4 regions of the Cellvibrio sp. genome follow, and region 3 is predicted to be linked to each of the others. Evidence: predicted binding sites of a transcription regulator. Region 3 holds the regulator's gene; each other region holds the start of a gene.
The links. Region 3 encodes sigma-54, which starts transcription at its own class of promoters, with help from an activator protein. Its sites were predicted from a motif close to TGGCACANNNNTTGCNNT; they were not measured.

Region 1 (4,522 bases), on a different contig from region 3:
AGGCAATAAGTTTTTGAACCGCAGCGAATTTCATCATCGCCGTGCGGCGGGAAATACTCTCGAAGGCAAGGATACTTTTTTCGCATTCAGTTTTTATCTACCGAAAAAACTCAGCGAGCACAAACACGAATTGGGTTATTGGGAATCGGATAAAAGCTGGCAACAAATGCTGCGTTTTAATATTGCGGGCAGCGAGTTAAGTTTTCAGGAAACTGCCGCAAAAGAGGTGCTGTGGAAACTACCGGAAGGCGCCGCGCCGGGGCAGTGGCATCGCGTTGCATTACATATCCATTGGTCAACTGATCCGCAACTGGGTTCGGCAGAAGTGTGGGTCAATGGCAAACACATGGGCAAAAACCAGTTTAAAAATTTACCGGCAAAAGACGCCTTGATGTTTACCCAGATTGGCATTTTACGTACACAAGAGAAAGCCGTTGAAGACATTTTAATTGATGGCGCAATCGAGACAGACAATCTCACTGAACTGCTGGAGCGAGATAAACACTTGGTCGGCAAAATCTGCAATCCAACCACTCACTAATTAACCTGCATTTGCCATCCAATAGAGTGCAATTTTTTGAGGTTGCACTCTGTTTGGGCTACCCACCCAATCTGCGCATGATTGGTATAGCAATTTTTTAGTGGTTGCTAACACACAACCACTTTATTTATCAGCATCGCACCCACTTAAAACCAAATCATATGACTCAATTAAGTGACGCCCAAAAAATCACTTTTTCGTGCACGTTTTCGCTCCACTAATTCGCCTGCGCACAATATCAGTGCGGCCAGATTATTTCTCTCAGACTAAAACGCGCGGATTCCGTTACCACGACATACTTCCCCCCGCGATGGCACATGAGTTGCAAAACCATGTTTATTCTCATTGCGGGTACTGGCTATGCGATTCATTTTTTCGGCTACGCGGCTTTGGTCTATAGCGATTGGGGTATGTGCAATCTTATTGGGGGCAAACTGTATTGCAGCAGAACCCAATATTATGGATGCGACCACTGCGCTGAATAGCAGCTGGGTAGTCATTACCGGTGTACTGGTTTTTTTAATGCAAGCGGGCTTTGCTTTGGTGGAGAGTGGCATGGCGCGCGCAAAGAACTCCGTCAATGTGATTATGAAAAATTACATGGATGTGTGTGTATGCAGCGTGATTTTTTGGGCGCTGGGTTACGGATTGATGTTCGGTGTGAATAACACCGGTTGGTTCGGCGAGAGCCATTTTTTCCCCAGTGATCTCGCTGGATGGGATTGGACATTTATCTTTTTTCAAATGATGTTTGCCGCTACCGCCACTACTATCGCAAGCGGCGCCATGGCAGAGCGAATTCATTTTCACGCTTATTTAATTGGTGCCTGCATTATTGCCGGATTAATTTACCCCGTATTTGGCAGCTGGGCTTGGGGCAGCGCCCACGGTGGCAACGGCTGGTTGAAAGAAATGGGCTTTATCGATTTTGCCGGTTCAACCGTTGTGCATTCGATAGGCGGCTGGGTTGCTCTGGCCGGAATTATCGTGCTCGGGCCGCGCCTCGGACGTTTTTCGGCGAGCGGAGAGTCGCGCACTATTCCCGGACACAATTTAAGTATGGTGGCACTGGGTGGATTTATCTTGTGGTTTGGCTGGTTCGGTTTTAATGCGGGCTCAACCCTCGCCGCCAATCTAGACATCGGCAAAATTGCGCTCAATACCCATCTCTCTGCTTGTACTGGTGCGCTGGGTTATATGCTTACCGCCAAGTTATTTAAACAGCCCATTTTATTGACCGGCACAGTGAATGGCAGTCTCGGTGGTTTGGTGGGAATTACTGCCGGGTGCGCCACTATGGATCCGCAATTTGCATTAGTTACGGGTTTTATTTCCGGAATCATTACCTACATAGCGCCCAAATTTATCGCCAGCTTTAAAATTGATGACGTGGTGGATGCGGTGAGCGTGCACGGTTTTTGTGGTGCGTGGGGCACACTCGCGGCGGGGATTTTTTTCGCGGGGGATTTATTCAGTCTCGAACGTTTCAGCATTCAAGGTTTAGGCGTGCTGGTTGCCTTTGCCTGGGGCTTCGGTGTTGCGCTGCCGTGTTACTTCCTGATCGACAAACTCATCGGCATCCGCGCCAGCACCTTACACGAACAGCGCGGTTTGGATTTTACCGAACACGCTGAACTGGGCTACCCGGAATTTCAGGATACGCGCGCACTCAACGCAGACGCATTACATTCACAGCGATAATTTTTTAATAACGTCATTTATTTTAAAAAAGCGGCGATGGAAAAAAGGCACAGCACCGATGCCATACAACAGCAACCATCAATAACCAAGCTGCACCACCACTACCACACAGTCATGGAAACGAGGCGACAGAGTGAATCCAAGCCAAAAACGTAAAGCGGTTGAAGAAGCGCTCATGCCGTTTATCAACGGTAAAACGCTCGCCAACGCATTAATCCTGTGGGACGAAAAATACGCCCACCAACCTACGTTTGCCCTGCAACATTTTTTACGCGAGCTCTGTAACGATCTTGAAATCGCCCATATGCGCTCGCGAATGTTACAAGCGTTGGTCAGCACATTTTCATCGATGCAGGATGGCCGTCACCATCGCACTACCGAACCTCCTTCAATCAAACACAACACCCTTCATGCAGCGAAAACGTCTAGCTCGCCGATACTGCTGATGTTTATGGCACTGGTGGAACAACTGATTGACTCACCCGGAGGTGATGCCTCCACGCGCATCCGTCTCTACGTGTTGGAAAACCTCACCAAAATTTCATTGCCAACACATGAGCGCTGGGCTTTTCACGGTTGGTTAAACCAGATGACGCCGCTCACTGGCACTACACCCAATATCAATACCATGCAGCAGGTAATCAACCTGGCTTATGTGGCGCTGTGTGAATATTTGGGGCCGATCAAAGCTGACCAGATATTGCAAAGCACGGTGAGCAATGTGCAAAAAGAACATCCAACAACCAATGTACAAAGTTTGTTGTAACTGAAAATATATTTACTGAAAGGTGATTTCTGCGCGTAACCAGTATTCGCGGCCACCTGCAGGAAAAGGCGTACTCACATCATTATAGGGTTGGGGAATAAGTACATTAGCGTCAGTAAGATTGCTAACACCCAGCGTCCAGAGCACTGCTGGAAAACTGTAAGTCAAACTCAGGTTAAGGGTTTTTTCTGCAGCGAGCTGTTGTACTTGAATCGAATCTACTGCAGCTGAATATTGCTGTGCGTAGCGGCTGCCGACATAGCGTAAATCCAGATTCACTCCAAGATTTTCTACCGGTGTTTTCCAACCCAACCAGAGATTGGCGATTTGGTTAGCAGCACCCATATTCTGCCCTGAATGATTGGGCACATCGTAAGGCAACAAATCATCGTCGTTGGCTTTTGCATAACTCGCGTTAGCGCGCAGGCTAACAACATCACCGGTAAACCAATATTGCAGATCGATACCGCGCGTTTTAATTGGCGGGTTATTGGTGTAACCCGGCTCGTACGAATAAATAATGGCATCTTTAATTTTTTGATCAAACAGCGAGAGAGTCAGATAACTTTTTTTGCCGAGAGTATGGCCATATTCTATTTCACTTACCCGACTTTGCTCCGCTTTCAACGTTTCGGTTGCTGGATGAAAAATCGGATTGCTGGTTTGTAAATCCGGCTCGCGAAAGGCGGTGCCATAGAGCATTTTCATATGCCAATTTTTTTCTGCGCGCGTCACTCCAATGCGCGGTGTAAATGCACTGCCGGAATAATCGTGATGGGAAGCGCGCGCACCGAGTGAAAGGTCATAATCACTGATGCGCAAATCCCAATTTGCATAAATCGCACGTGTTTGTTGCTGCAATTCGCCATCCGGCGGGAAATATTCTTGCGGCGGCATATCCACACTAATTGCACGCGCTATTTCCGTTTGGTGGTACACCCCCAAACTGATACTCGCGTCTTCCGCATATTGGTAAATCGAATCGAGCTGTGCATCCCAGGCGCGGGCGCGCACATCGTAATCGTAGACAAAATCCGGCGCTTGCGAGGATGAACGCCAATTAGCTTCATCGCGATAACCAAAACGCGGCGTTAATTTCCATTGTTGATTCAATTCAAAATCGTGCGCGATAAAAAAATTGGTTTCGCGAAAATCAATTTTTGCCGTAGGAGCATAAACACCGTACTGCTGGATATTGTCCATACCGTATTGCAGATGAAATAAACGCACTTGAGTGCCCGACCAATCGAGATTGGCAACAAGGTTGCTACCGCGCGTATCGCTGGTAGCAATATCCGCGCGCGTGCCTTGGGAATCGATCCAATTGCCTTTGCCCCAATTGCCATCCTGAAAGCTGCCCGACACACTGAATTCACCGCCATCGAAACGGCTACCGCCATTTACACTGAGGACATTGGCGGATTCTTGAGTGCTAACAGTTATTTGGGTTTCTTGTTGGGCGCGGGTATAAATTCGAATGACCGCCAACTGCGCGCTGTTGCCGTATTTAACAC
Region 2 (4,522 bases), on a different contig from region 3:
GATCAACCGCAAATTGAAAGACCAGGTGGTCGATTCCATGACCACCAATGAGACTTTTTGGTTTCGCGACATCTATCCCTACGACCATCTTAAAAACACCTTGCTGCCGCAACTGATGGCAGGCAATAACCGCATGTTTGGCCCGGTACGCATTTGGTCTGCTGCTTGCTCATCGGGGCAGGAACCTTATTCCATCAGTATGATGGTCGAGGAGTACAAGCGTCAGGCGATGGGTAATTTGGCGCGGCAGGTGCAAATTGTGGCGACTGATTTGTCATCGACTGTCTTGGATCAGGCCAAGCGCGGAGAGTACGATAAGCTGTCGGTCTTACGCGGGTTATCTGCCGAAAGATTAGAGCGCTACTTTGATAACCCTACACCTGTTGTCTGGCGAGTAAAAAGTCTGGTGAAGGAGCGTATTGATTTTCGCTCACTCAACTTGATGGATTCCTACGCTGCATTGGGCAAGTTCGATATCGTTTTTTGCCGCAATGTGTTGATTTATTTCAATGCCGATTTGAAGCGGCAAATCCTGCAAAAAATCCACGCCTCCTTAAAGCCGCAAGGCATTCTCTTCCTTGGTTCGTCAGAAGGTTTGGCCGGTGCGGCTGATTTGTTTGAAATGGTGCGCTGCGAGCCGGGTATTCTCTACAAAGCGATTTAGGCTTTTCAGTGCTATTCACTTTCCTGAAACCGGGCTTTTTTCCCGGTTTTCTTTTTTTGGGGCTATTTGCCGTTCCCTTGCAGCTTGTCTCCATGAGCGGAAAACCTTTGCCGCTTGGCTATTGCCGCTTTTAAAAAGCCACCGAAAAAGATTTTTATAATCCTTTAAAAACAATGGTTTATGTTTGTTTTTGACCGTTGGCACAGGCGTTGCTTTGTTGTAAATAACAAAAGGTCACAACCGCTTTGGTTGCCACCTGTCATCTCTAGAAGGCGAACCTGATATGTCTATCTCTTTCGACAAAGCACTCGGCATCCACGAATCAGCGCTGCACTTTCGCTCTGAGCGCGCGGGTGTGCTGGCAAATAACCTCGCCAATATTGATACCCCGAATTTCAAAGCAAAAGATCTGGATTTCAAGCAGGCGTTGAACCAAAAGATGAATGCATCCCAAGGCTTTGATCTCTCTACCACCCAATCGCGTCATATTGATGGCAGTGGTTTCTCAACAGATGAAGGCGACGTTCTCTATCGCACACCGCAACAGCCATCCATTGATGGCAACACAGTTGAAGATCAAATTGAACACGCGGAATACATGAAAAATGCCTTGGCATTCCAAGCGAGTTTTCAATTTCTAAACAGCAAATTTACCGGGTTGCGCACAGCGATTCGCGGCGAGTAAAACCGTTATTAACTTTTGGTGGGCGTTTTTTCTGAACACATTTTGTAGGTATTGAATCATGGCACTTGGAAATATTTTTGATATCGCTGGCACCGGTATGAACGCACAAAGTTTGCGTTTAAATACCACCGCCAGCAACCTGGCGAATGCGCAATCAGCCAGCTCCAGTGTGAATGAAGTCTATCGCAGTCGCCAGCCGGTGTTTGCTGCTATCCAACAAGACGCCATGCGTGCCAGCGTTACTGAAGGCGCTTACAGTGATAACGAAGTTGATGCGGCAGCGGGCGTACAAGTGCTCGGTATTGTAGAGAGTGATGCACCGCTGCAACGCCGTTATGAACCAACGCATCCAAAGGCGGATGAAGAAGGTTATGTGTATTACCCCAATGTGAATCCGGTTGAAGAAATGGCGAATATGATTGCTGCATCGCGTTCATTTCAAATGAATGTCGAAGTGATGAATTCAGCCAAACAAATGGTTCAACGCGTTTTAACGCTTGGTCAATAAGGGGCTGAATCATGACTGTATCTAATGCAACAGCAACTAACAATGTTGCCGACAATCTCAGCATCACTAAAAAGCAAGAAACAAAAAAGAACACCAACGAACTGGGGCAGGCTGCGTTTCTTGAATTGATGATCACGCAAATGAACAATCAAAATCCATTAAGCCCGCAAGACAACAGTGAATTTGTGGCGCAACTGGCACAGTTCAGTTCAGTGGAAGGTTTGGAGCGTTTAAATACCAGCTTCAATAGTTTTATGTCTAATAATGCGCTGCAAGCATCGTCCTTGGTTGGTCGCAGTGTGACGGTGGAATCGGATACCAGCACCTTGGTAAAAGGAGGAATTGTAGCAGGCAGTGTGGACCTATCTTATCCCACCAAGGATATGAAAGTCAGTATTTATGATAGTACCGGTTCGCTTGTACAAGCTATCCCTGTTGGCGATGTGCCCGCTGGGGAAGCTGTATTCCGTTGGGATGGTCAGAATCTGGAAGTGAATGGTGAATTGCTGGATTGGGAAGCCGATGAAGATTCGGTTGCCGCCGCCGGTAAGTACCGTTTTGAAATCACAGCGACCCAAAATGGAAAATCTGAAGCGCTGAATACATCGCTCAGCGCCAACGTGAATAGTGTGACTATTGGTGAAAATGGTGCGCTTATTTTGAATCTTGCAGGTATAGGTGCAGTCGATGCCAAAGATGTAAAACAATTTAATTAGTGATTGTTGGGCTTGGAATTTATTTTATTTAAAAATAGTTACGTTAAAAGTTGGCTGAATAGTTTCTAAAAGTTGCGTCATAAATTACAAAGTTTTTAGCCATTAATCGTTATGGTCGAGGTGTAATATGTCTTTCAATACAGCGTTAAGCGGAATTCGTGCGGCCAATACCGATCTGCAAGTGACCGGTAACAATATCGCCAATGCCAGCACCATTGGTTTCAAATCCTCGCGCACGGAATTTGGTGACGTATATACCAGCACCTTGCTTGGTGGCGGTTCAAACACCGCTGGTAGTGGCGTGACTATTCAAAACATTCGCCAGCAATTTACTCAGGGTAATTTGAAATTTACGCAAAATGAATTGGATATGTCGGTCAATGGTGAAGGTTTCTTTGTAGTGGAAAAAAATGGTGAGCGTCTGTTTACCCGTGCAGGTACTTTTGGGTTGGATAAGGATGGTTACATCGTCAATGGTACAAACGCGCTGTTGCAAGGTTTCGCTGCAGATGCAGATGGTAATGTTAGCGGGGTATTGGGTGACTTACGTGTTGATGTAAGTTCACAGGAGCCTCGTCAAACAACGGCTGTACGTGCATCGCTCAATCTCGATTCTAATGAGTTGGTCCTGGAAACTACTGGCTCTGAATTTACGACTAATGGTGCTGGCATCAATTTGGCAAAATTGGGCGCTAAAGTTGCTACAACCACCAACTTGAATGTCGGCGATATTACCACCGGTTTTGTTCCTATTACCTTCAGCCCCACCAATACAACAACATTTAATATTACCCGCATAGATCCAACAGGAACTGTTATTGACGATGTGGATTTGATTTTAAATTCAGGCGCTGCAACGTCTCCCGCAGCGCTGGCCAATTTAATCAACTCTGCCAACTTTGACAATCCATCAGCTGTGAATGTGCAAGCCTTCGTGGACGATATAACTGGTGAGTTATCGTTTCGCGATATGGCAACCGGCGTTGCGTCTACTATCACTATCACAGTAGATCCAACATCGGATGTTAACCCCTTAACAACGGCACTGAGTGCTGTGGATAGTGCGGTTCCCGGTGTTGCACATCCTACTGCCCATACCCAGGGTATCCCCAAGGTTACCAATGATTATGGTTCGCAGACATTGATTATTCGCGGCCCCAATGGAACTGATCTTCCCTTTATCAGCGAGTATGGTGCAGGTGCTAATAAAACTGCGTCGGCGTTGAATGCATTGGCGGGAGTTTCGGCCACTGCGACTACGACTGCGACTTTATTTGCCGATGATCCTTTAGCTGTTCCGCCGAAGGTATTTTCCAATAATGGCTCATTCAAGTTGAATGGGGTGTTACTGAGTGACACTACCAATATGTCAGTCTTGATGGACGAGATTAATGATTTGAGTTCATCAACGCTTTTTGGAATTTCGGCGGATCTGGATGACGATGGTAATTTGGTGGTCACTTCGGCAACCGGACGCGATCTCGAATTTGCATTTGATGCTGCCGGTGGTTCGGCTGAAGTTCAAGGTTCACAGGGCGCTGCACAGATTGTGAACGATGATGTGAATGCGGTAGTTGTTGGCGGTACTGTCACAGTCACCATGCAAGAGGGATATTCCGTTTTAAGTAGCACCCCCACTGTGCCAGTCTTTGGTGGAAGCATGTTTGGTTCTATTAATATCCCTAACTTTTTCACTCCAATCCCCATTAATGCATTTAGCCCCACTGATCAGAAAACCTTTAACCATGCAACATCTACTACTGTGTATGACAGTTTGGGAAACGCGCATGTTATGCGCCAATACTTTGTAAAACAGCCTTATGACGCGGCAGATCCTGCTACGTCAGCTAACCATTTGAAAATGTATGTACAAATTGATGGCCAAAATGTAGGTGATCCTGATCCGACTTTGCCGTCGCCCCAAAATACTGAGCCGACAATGGCATCAT
Region 3 (2,461 bases):
CTTTGCTGGTTACATACTCTCTCATGGAATCGGTAACTTCTACATGGCGACCGCTGATATTTATTTGCATAGATACTTCCTCTCGCTAGAAACAAAACGGTTGCGGCTGGCACAACCTCGCATTACATCCATGAATTTTTTTGATCCGAACTTTATTGGTACTACAACTAATACAATTAAATAGCTAAATAGTTTTGCGTTCATTCGACGGTGGAATATTGAGTGATTCACGGTATTTGGCGATGGTGCGGCGCGCCACTTGAATCCCCTGCTCGGCTAGCAGATCGGTAATCTTGCTATCGCTGAGCGGTTTTTTCGGGTTCTCGGCGCTCACCAATTTTTTGATGATTGCGCGAATCGCAGTTGATGAACATTCGCCGCCGCTGTCGGTGCTGACATGGCTGGAGAAAAAATATTTCAGTTCAAAAATACCCTGCGGGGTATGCATGTATTTTTGTGTGGTCACACGTGAAATTGTAGATTCGTGCATCTCCACAATTTCGGCGATATCGTGTAGCACCAGGGGTTTCATCGCCTCGGGGCCGTAATCCAAAAAGCCGCGCTGTTTTTCCACAATACAACTCGCCACTTTCAGCAGGGTTTCATTGCGGCTCTGCAAACTTTTCAAGAACCAGCGCGCTTCCTGCAAATTATCTTTAAGGAAGGTGTTGTCGGTGCTGGAGTCGGCGCGTTTCACCATGGAGGCGTAGTCGGAATTGATGCGCAGGCGCGGCGCAATATCCGGATTGAGTTCCACTATCCAGCGGCCATCACGCTTTTCAACGAATACATCAGGTACGACATATTCGGTATCGCCGTTGGCGATCATATCCCCCGGGCGGGGATTCAAACTTTGGATTAATGCCACTGCCTGGCTTAATTCAGCTTCTTTCAATTTGGTGCGGCGCATCAGCTGGCGATAATCGCGGCTGCCGAGCACTGGCAAATATTGCTTGGCAATTAATTTTGCCGATTCCAAAAACGGTGTTTTCGGATCAAATTGCTGTAGTTGCACTAACAGGCATTCAGATAGATTTTGACTGCATACACCGCAAGGGTCGAATTGTTGCAAGCGGTGCTGCACTGCTTCAACTTCGTCGAGTTCCAGTTCTTCAAAATCGCCGCGCATACCTTCAAAAATTTCTTCGATGGTGATGGACAGCATGCCGCTCGGTTCCACCGCATCGATAATTGCCATCGCCAGTACGCGGTCGCGATCCGACATGGGCGTCAGGTTTAACTGCCACATCAAATGGTCATAGAGCGAATCAGTTGCGGCGCGGCGACTTTCAAAATCATTGTCTTCGTTGTCGTAGTTGCTGGAGCTGCTGCTGGAGGACGATTGGTAAACATCATCCCAACTGGTATCGACCGGGAGGTCGCTGGGGATGGAATCGCTCCAGTCGCCGCTGTCAGCACTAAAGCCATCACCTTCGCCGTATACATCGCTATCGCCAAAACTTTCACTTTCACCTTCACCGAAGCTTTCACCGCCTTCGGAATAGCTATTGGTTTCGCTGTAGTTGTCGGCTGTGCTGGAGGAGAAATTTTCGCTCGCGGTAAAGTCGGTGCCGTGGTCAGTGCCAGCTTCAGCGGCTATCTCCAATTGGCGGGTGTAATCCGCTTTATCCAGTTCGCTCCCTTCGTAATCATTGGTGCTGCTGGGACTATCGAAGCTTTCTTCCACTTCCAGCATGGGGTTGGATTCAAGCGCTTCCTGTATTTCTTGCTGCAGGTCTAACGTCGATAATTGCAAGAGGCGGATGGCCTGTTGCAATTGCGGAGTCATGGTCAGCTGCTGACCGAGTTTGAGTTGGAGAGATTGCTTCATTATGTGAACGACAAACCCTTATAACGCAGGATGGAAAACATCAGATAGGTGGAGTTTAGTCAGGGTTTGGCGCGCAAGCAATAAGCTTAAGCAAGCTTTATGCCTAATGATCAAATAATGTTACTTGTCAAGTTGTTTGTGTGTTGCCTAAGGTGTTGCTGACGGGCGGTTGGTAACACCGGAGGTGACGGGTTTAGCCATCTTTACAGCCGGAAATGCTCGCCTAAATAGACTTCGCGTACCTTGCTGTTGCTGAGTACGGTTTCGGCATCGCCCTCGGCAATAATGTGCCCTTCGCTAACGATATAGGCGGTCTCACAGATATCGAGCGTTTCCCGCACGTTGTGGTCGGTTATCAGCACGCCGATACCACGGTCTTTAAGATGGCGCACAATTTCTTTGATGTCGTTGACTGAAATAGGGTCAACACCGGCAAAGGGCTCATCGAGAAGGATAAATTTAGGGTCGGTGGCCAGCGCACGGGCGATTTCTACCCGGCGGCGTTCACCGCCTGAAAGTGCCATCCCCAGGCTGTCGCGAATGTGGGTGATATGGAATTCATTAAGCAACGATTCGAGCTTTTCCTGGCGCTGGGTTCGATCCAGATCTTTGCGCGTTTCCAGGATTGCC
Region 4 (4,522 bases), on a different contig from region 3:
AAATGTTGCAGTCACAGCAGCCTTAATTGCCTTTAAATAATCGGTATTGAATTCCCATGTCGACCAAATAAAAAAGAGGAGCAAAAGCTCCTCTTTTTTATTGGATTTGTCACATACTAAATTAAAGCTTGTAGCCATCCTCTTCATGCAGGCTCAAATCCAAACCAACACTTTCCTCTTCTTGGGTTACACGTAAGCCTGAAGTAAATACACCAGTCACTTTCAGTAAGATATAAGTTACAACTGCGGTATAAACAAAGGTAACAACGACACCCAGCAATTGCACAACTAACTGCTCACCCATAGAGGTGATGCCACTGGCGAAACCTTGCCCGCTAAATACACCAAGTTCAGTAGATGCAAATATCCCGGCGAGAATTGTGCCCAACACACCACCAACACCATGCACAGGGAAAACATCGAGTGAATCGTCGATTTTCCATACGCGCTTTATCAGCTGAGTCATGAAGAAACAGACAACACCAGCCGCCAAGCCAATCACTAACGCACCGCCTGGACCAACATACCCAGATGCCGGGGTAATAGTGCCGAGCCCCGCGACCATCCCGGTCACAATACCCAACACACTCGGCTTTCTGAAGCGCAGCCATTCAATAGTCATCCACGCCAAGGCACCTGCTGCTGCAGAAATATGAGTCACCAACATTGCCATAGCTGCATTGCCATTGGCAGCAAGGGCGCTACCAGCATTAAAACCAAACCAACCAACCCAAAGCATACCTGCACCAGTAACCGTCATCGTCATATTGTGCGGAGGCATTGCAGTTGTTGGAAAGCCATTGCGCTTGCCAATCACTATGGCGGCAACAAGCGCCGCCACACCTGCAGTGATATGCACGACTGTACCGCCCGCGAAATCCAACAAGCCTTTTGCGAATAGCCAACCTGACCCAGCCCACACCCAGTGACAGACTGGAATGTAAACAGCAAATAACCAAAGTGCAGAAAAGATCAACATGGAGGAGAACTTCATGCGCTCTGCAAAAGCACCAACGATCAACGCTGGCGTAATAATGGCAAAGGTCATTTGATACATTGCATGCAGACTAAGCGGGATATCTCCCGCCAACGCGTCCTCGCTGATGTTGGCCATGAACACCATACTCAAATCACCAATCCATGCATTACCAGTTCCGAACGCCAAGCTGTAGCCTGCGATCAACCATAGGATTGAAACCAAACAAGCAATCGCAAAACATTGCATAAGTACCGACAAGATATTCTTTACACGCACCAAGCCACCATAGAACAATGCCAAACCAGGCAAGGTCATAAAAAGAACCAATGCTGTTGAGGTCAAAATCCAGGCTGTATTAGCGCCATTAATTGTCGCCTCTTGGGCAAGTGCGCCCTGACCATAAATAGTCAGTAGCCCCCCTAATAGCGCAAAGAGTTTGAAATTTAGCTTCTTCATAGTGACCCCATGATGGTTCTTTTGGTTAATAGGATGTGATCCGATTGCACTTTAATTTTTTGGTGAACCTTGCTCTGTTTTGACTCAGAGTCAATCTACTGATTGCACAAAGTGTAGGAAATATCCCCCACCCCATAAAGCAATCGCACCAGATAAAGGCAAAAAATATCCATTTATTAGGTAATAATTAAAACGAAGCAGGAAAAAGCAAATTTTAAACCATAATTATTTTTTATATATTTTTCATAGACATATAATCTTTAGCACCAAGGCGAACCATCATAAATGCACCACACAAGAACATATGAATATTTTTACAGGTCTATTTTGGTGCAAAACGATGAAGTGCCGTATCCCGATAACCTAAGATACAATCCACTACCTCAAACCACTAAATAAAGGATCACACATTGACCAAGTGGCTCACCCTCTGCGTATTGCCTGTATTGATTTCACTGCTCCTCTCGCGCTTAGTAATCCATCATTTTGGGAAGCGCCTGCTAGACACACCCAACTCTCGCAGCTCCCATCAAACTCCCACCCCGCGAGGCGGCGGCATTGCCATAGTTGGAGGCGTGGTCATCGCATTATTAGCTGCTTTGAGCCTGGGTCATTTAACTCTCTCCACTATTTACTGTTTGATGATTCCAGCAGGACTAATAGCAATTCTTGGAATCTGTGACGATTTGTTCAACTTGAATGTAGCTATACGCCTAACCATACAGTTTTTGCTTGCCGGCTTAGGTATTTATCTGATTGGGATCAACAATGAATGGCCAGCTCTCATTCAATTGTTAACCACATGCATCGCGATTTTATTTATTGTGTGGATGACAAATTTATACAATTTTATGGATGGAATTAATGGCTTGGCAGCACTTGAAGCAATCTGCGTCTGTATGGGTATGGCGTTAATATATTGGATAAAAACCACACACACAGACGTTATCTATTTATTGATAATTATCTCGGCAAGCGCTGGTGGGTTTTTATTTTGGAATTTTCCTAAAGCAAAACTTTTTATGGGGGATACTGGCAGTCTTTTTCTTGGCCTTGGTATTGGCCTACTTGCTATTGGAAGCATAACTGACGATTTGCGCATTTTTTCAGCTTGGCTAATTATGCTTGGTGTATTTATTGTAGATGCCAGTTACACACTTTTTTGCCGCATCCTCACCCGACAAGCTGTTTACCAAGCTCATCGAACTCACGCCTATCAAAAAATTGCAATTAAATTAAATTCACATACTTATGCAACGCTCGCGATTGTTGCCATAAATCTATTCTGGCTTCTACCTATCGCAGTTGCAGTCACAACAACTCAGATACATTTTTCAGTTGCGCTAGTGATTGCCTACACGCCTTTACTAATTATCGCGCGTAAATTTCGCGCAGGTTGTATCGAGTAATCAATTAACAAGTAAAACTTTATTTTCCTCAGGCAATTCTGGTGCGTCGATTAGATAACCCGTGGGCACCTCGAACAACAATGATTTAATTAAATCACTGTTGTTCGATTCACACGCAACAGCCAAACGCTTCAAAAACAATTCCATCTCCTGCCACGATATAAACTGTTCCATCGCACGAAAAATTCTACTATGCTCTGTGGGAGCAACATTGTCACCAATAAGAAGCTCTTCAAACAATTTTTCACCAGGGCGCAAACCTGTGTAACTAATGGCAATATCGCCATCACGGTCATGTTCATCGCGAACAGTAAGACCCGACAGGCTTATCATTCGTCTTGCCAGATCCACGATTTTTATCGGCTCTCCCATATCCAATACGAAAACATCACCGCCATGCCCCATTGCCCCAGCCTGAATAACCAACTGGGCAGCCTCACGAATCGTCATAAAATAACGAATGATGTCAGGGTGAGTTACTGTGACAGGCCCTCCCTCTTTGATTTGCTTGCGAAAAAGCGGGACCACAGAGCCTGATGAACCTAGCACATTGCCAAACCTAACCATTACGAAACGTGTTGGCGATTTTTTTTGTGCAAGGCTTTGCAGAATCAACTCAGCCAATCGTTTAGACGCTCCCATAAGATTTGTGGGACGCACGGCCTTATCAGTAGAAATAAGTACAAACAGCTCTACGCCGGCATTTATAGCAGCCTCAGCACAAAACTGTGTTCCAAACACATTATTTTTCATTCCCTCGACGCAATTGCTTTCAACCAAGGGAACATGTTTATAGGCGGCAGCGTGATACACAGTTTGAACCCTATGCTCCACCATAATAGAATCAAGTAGCCGCGAGTTTTGAACAGATCCAAGCAATGCGACAACACTAACTTGATCTACATTTTTCCCTGCAAGCTCGCGCTCAATGCTATAAAGACTAAACTCATTGTGATCTATCAATATTAATTTTCGCGGCTTCAGCTCAATAATTTGCCGACAAAGCTCACCGCCAATCGACCCGCCCGCCCCGGTAACCAAAACAACCTTATCCAAGACTGAAGCTTCCATTAAATGTTGCATTGGTTGGACGCTATCGCGCCCTAGCAGATCATCAATATCAACATCACGCACATTTTCGATTCTCGCCTTACCAGACAAAATATCGGAAAACTCGGGAATTGTTTGAACATTGATGTGATATTTTTCGAGCTTTTTAATAATATCAAGCCTGGTGCTGTGCGAGGTTCGCCCCAGGGCAAGCAGAAGCTTGCTTGCACCTGTCGCTGAAATTAATTTGGGAATCGATTTTGGGGAATAAATTTTTATATTAGAGAGCAAGGTGCCGTGCAAAAATTTATTATCATCAACAAAAGCAGCAACACGGTACCCCGTGTCCTGCAGCGCCTGCAATAGTTGATGACCCGTTCTGCCTGCACCGTAAACAATCACCGGAATAGCTTCTCTTGCTGGTAACGCCCCCAACATTAAAATGATATGACGCACCAACAATCTCGGACCCCCTATCAGCAAGATCATCAATGCAATATAAATAAAAGGGACTGAGCGCGGTATTTTTGAATATGTCATAAAACCGGAAATCGCCAACGTGGCGCCGGACAAAAATACACAGATTACGATGGTTACTATTGCCGGCTGGGTCATATACCTGAGAATG

Region 1: the regulator sigma-54 is predicted to act here: its motif matches at 853-870, upstream of ACWA6V_RS03800 (ammonium transporter).
Region 2: the regulator sigma-54 is predicted to act here: its motif matches at 863-880, upstream of flgB (flagellar basal body rod protein FlgB).
Region 4: the regulator sigma-54 is predicted to act here: its motif matches at 1,640-1,657, upstream of ACWA6V_RS05495 (ammonium transporter).

What each region holds. Positions count from the first base shown of each region.
Region 1 covers NZ_JBRFPI010000036.1:10,622-15,143, forward strand. Annotated here, with positions in the region: gene ACWA6V_RS03795 (polysaccharide lyase) at 1-541, shown strand, start outside; gene ACWA6V_RS03800 (ammonium transporter) at 902-2,242, shown strand; gene ACWA6V_RS03805 (hypothetical protein) at 2,376-3,008, shown strand; gene ACWA6V_RS03810 (TonB-dependent receptor plug domain-containing protein) at 3,021-4,522, opposite strand, start outside.
Region 2 covers NZ_JBRFPI010000021.1:13,354-17,875, forward strand. Annotated here, with positions in the region: gene ACWA6V_RS02475 (CheR family methyltransferase) at 1-664, shown strand, start outside; gene flgB (flagellar basal body rod protein FlgB) at 948-1,349, shown strand; gene flgC (flagellar basal body rod protein FlgC) at 1,408-1,857, shown strand; gene ACWA6V_RS02490 (flagellar hook assembly protein FlgD) at 1,869-2,573, shown strand; gene ACWA6V_RS02495 (flagellar hook-basal body complex protein) at 2,701-4,522, shown strand, end outside.
Region 3 covers NZ_JBRFPI010000512.1:33-2,493, forward strand. Annotated here, with positions in the region: partial or broken gene ACWA6V_RS20515 (HPF/RaiA family ribosome-associated protein) at 1-70, opposite strand, end outside; gene ACWA6V_RS20520 (RNA polymerase factor sigma-54) at 185-1,831, opposite strand; partial or broken gene lptB (LPS export ABC transporter ATP-binding protein) at 2,035-2,461, opposite strand, start outside.
Region 4 covers NZ_JBRFPI010000055.1:7,285-11,806, reverse strand. Annotated here, with positions in the region: gene rlmB (23S rRNA (guanosine(2251)-2'-O)-methyltransferase RlmB) at 1-40, shown strand, start outside; gene ACWA6V_RS05495 (ammonium transporter) at 122-1,435, opposite strand; gene ACWA6V_RS05490 (MraY family glycosyltransferase) at 1,846-2,844, shown strand; gene ACWA6V_RS05485 (polysaccharide biosynthesis protein) at 2,845-4,522, opposite strand, start outside.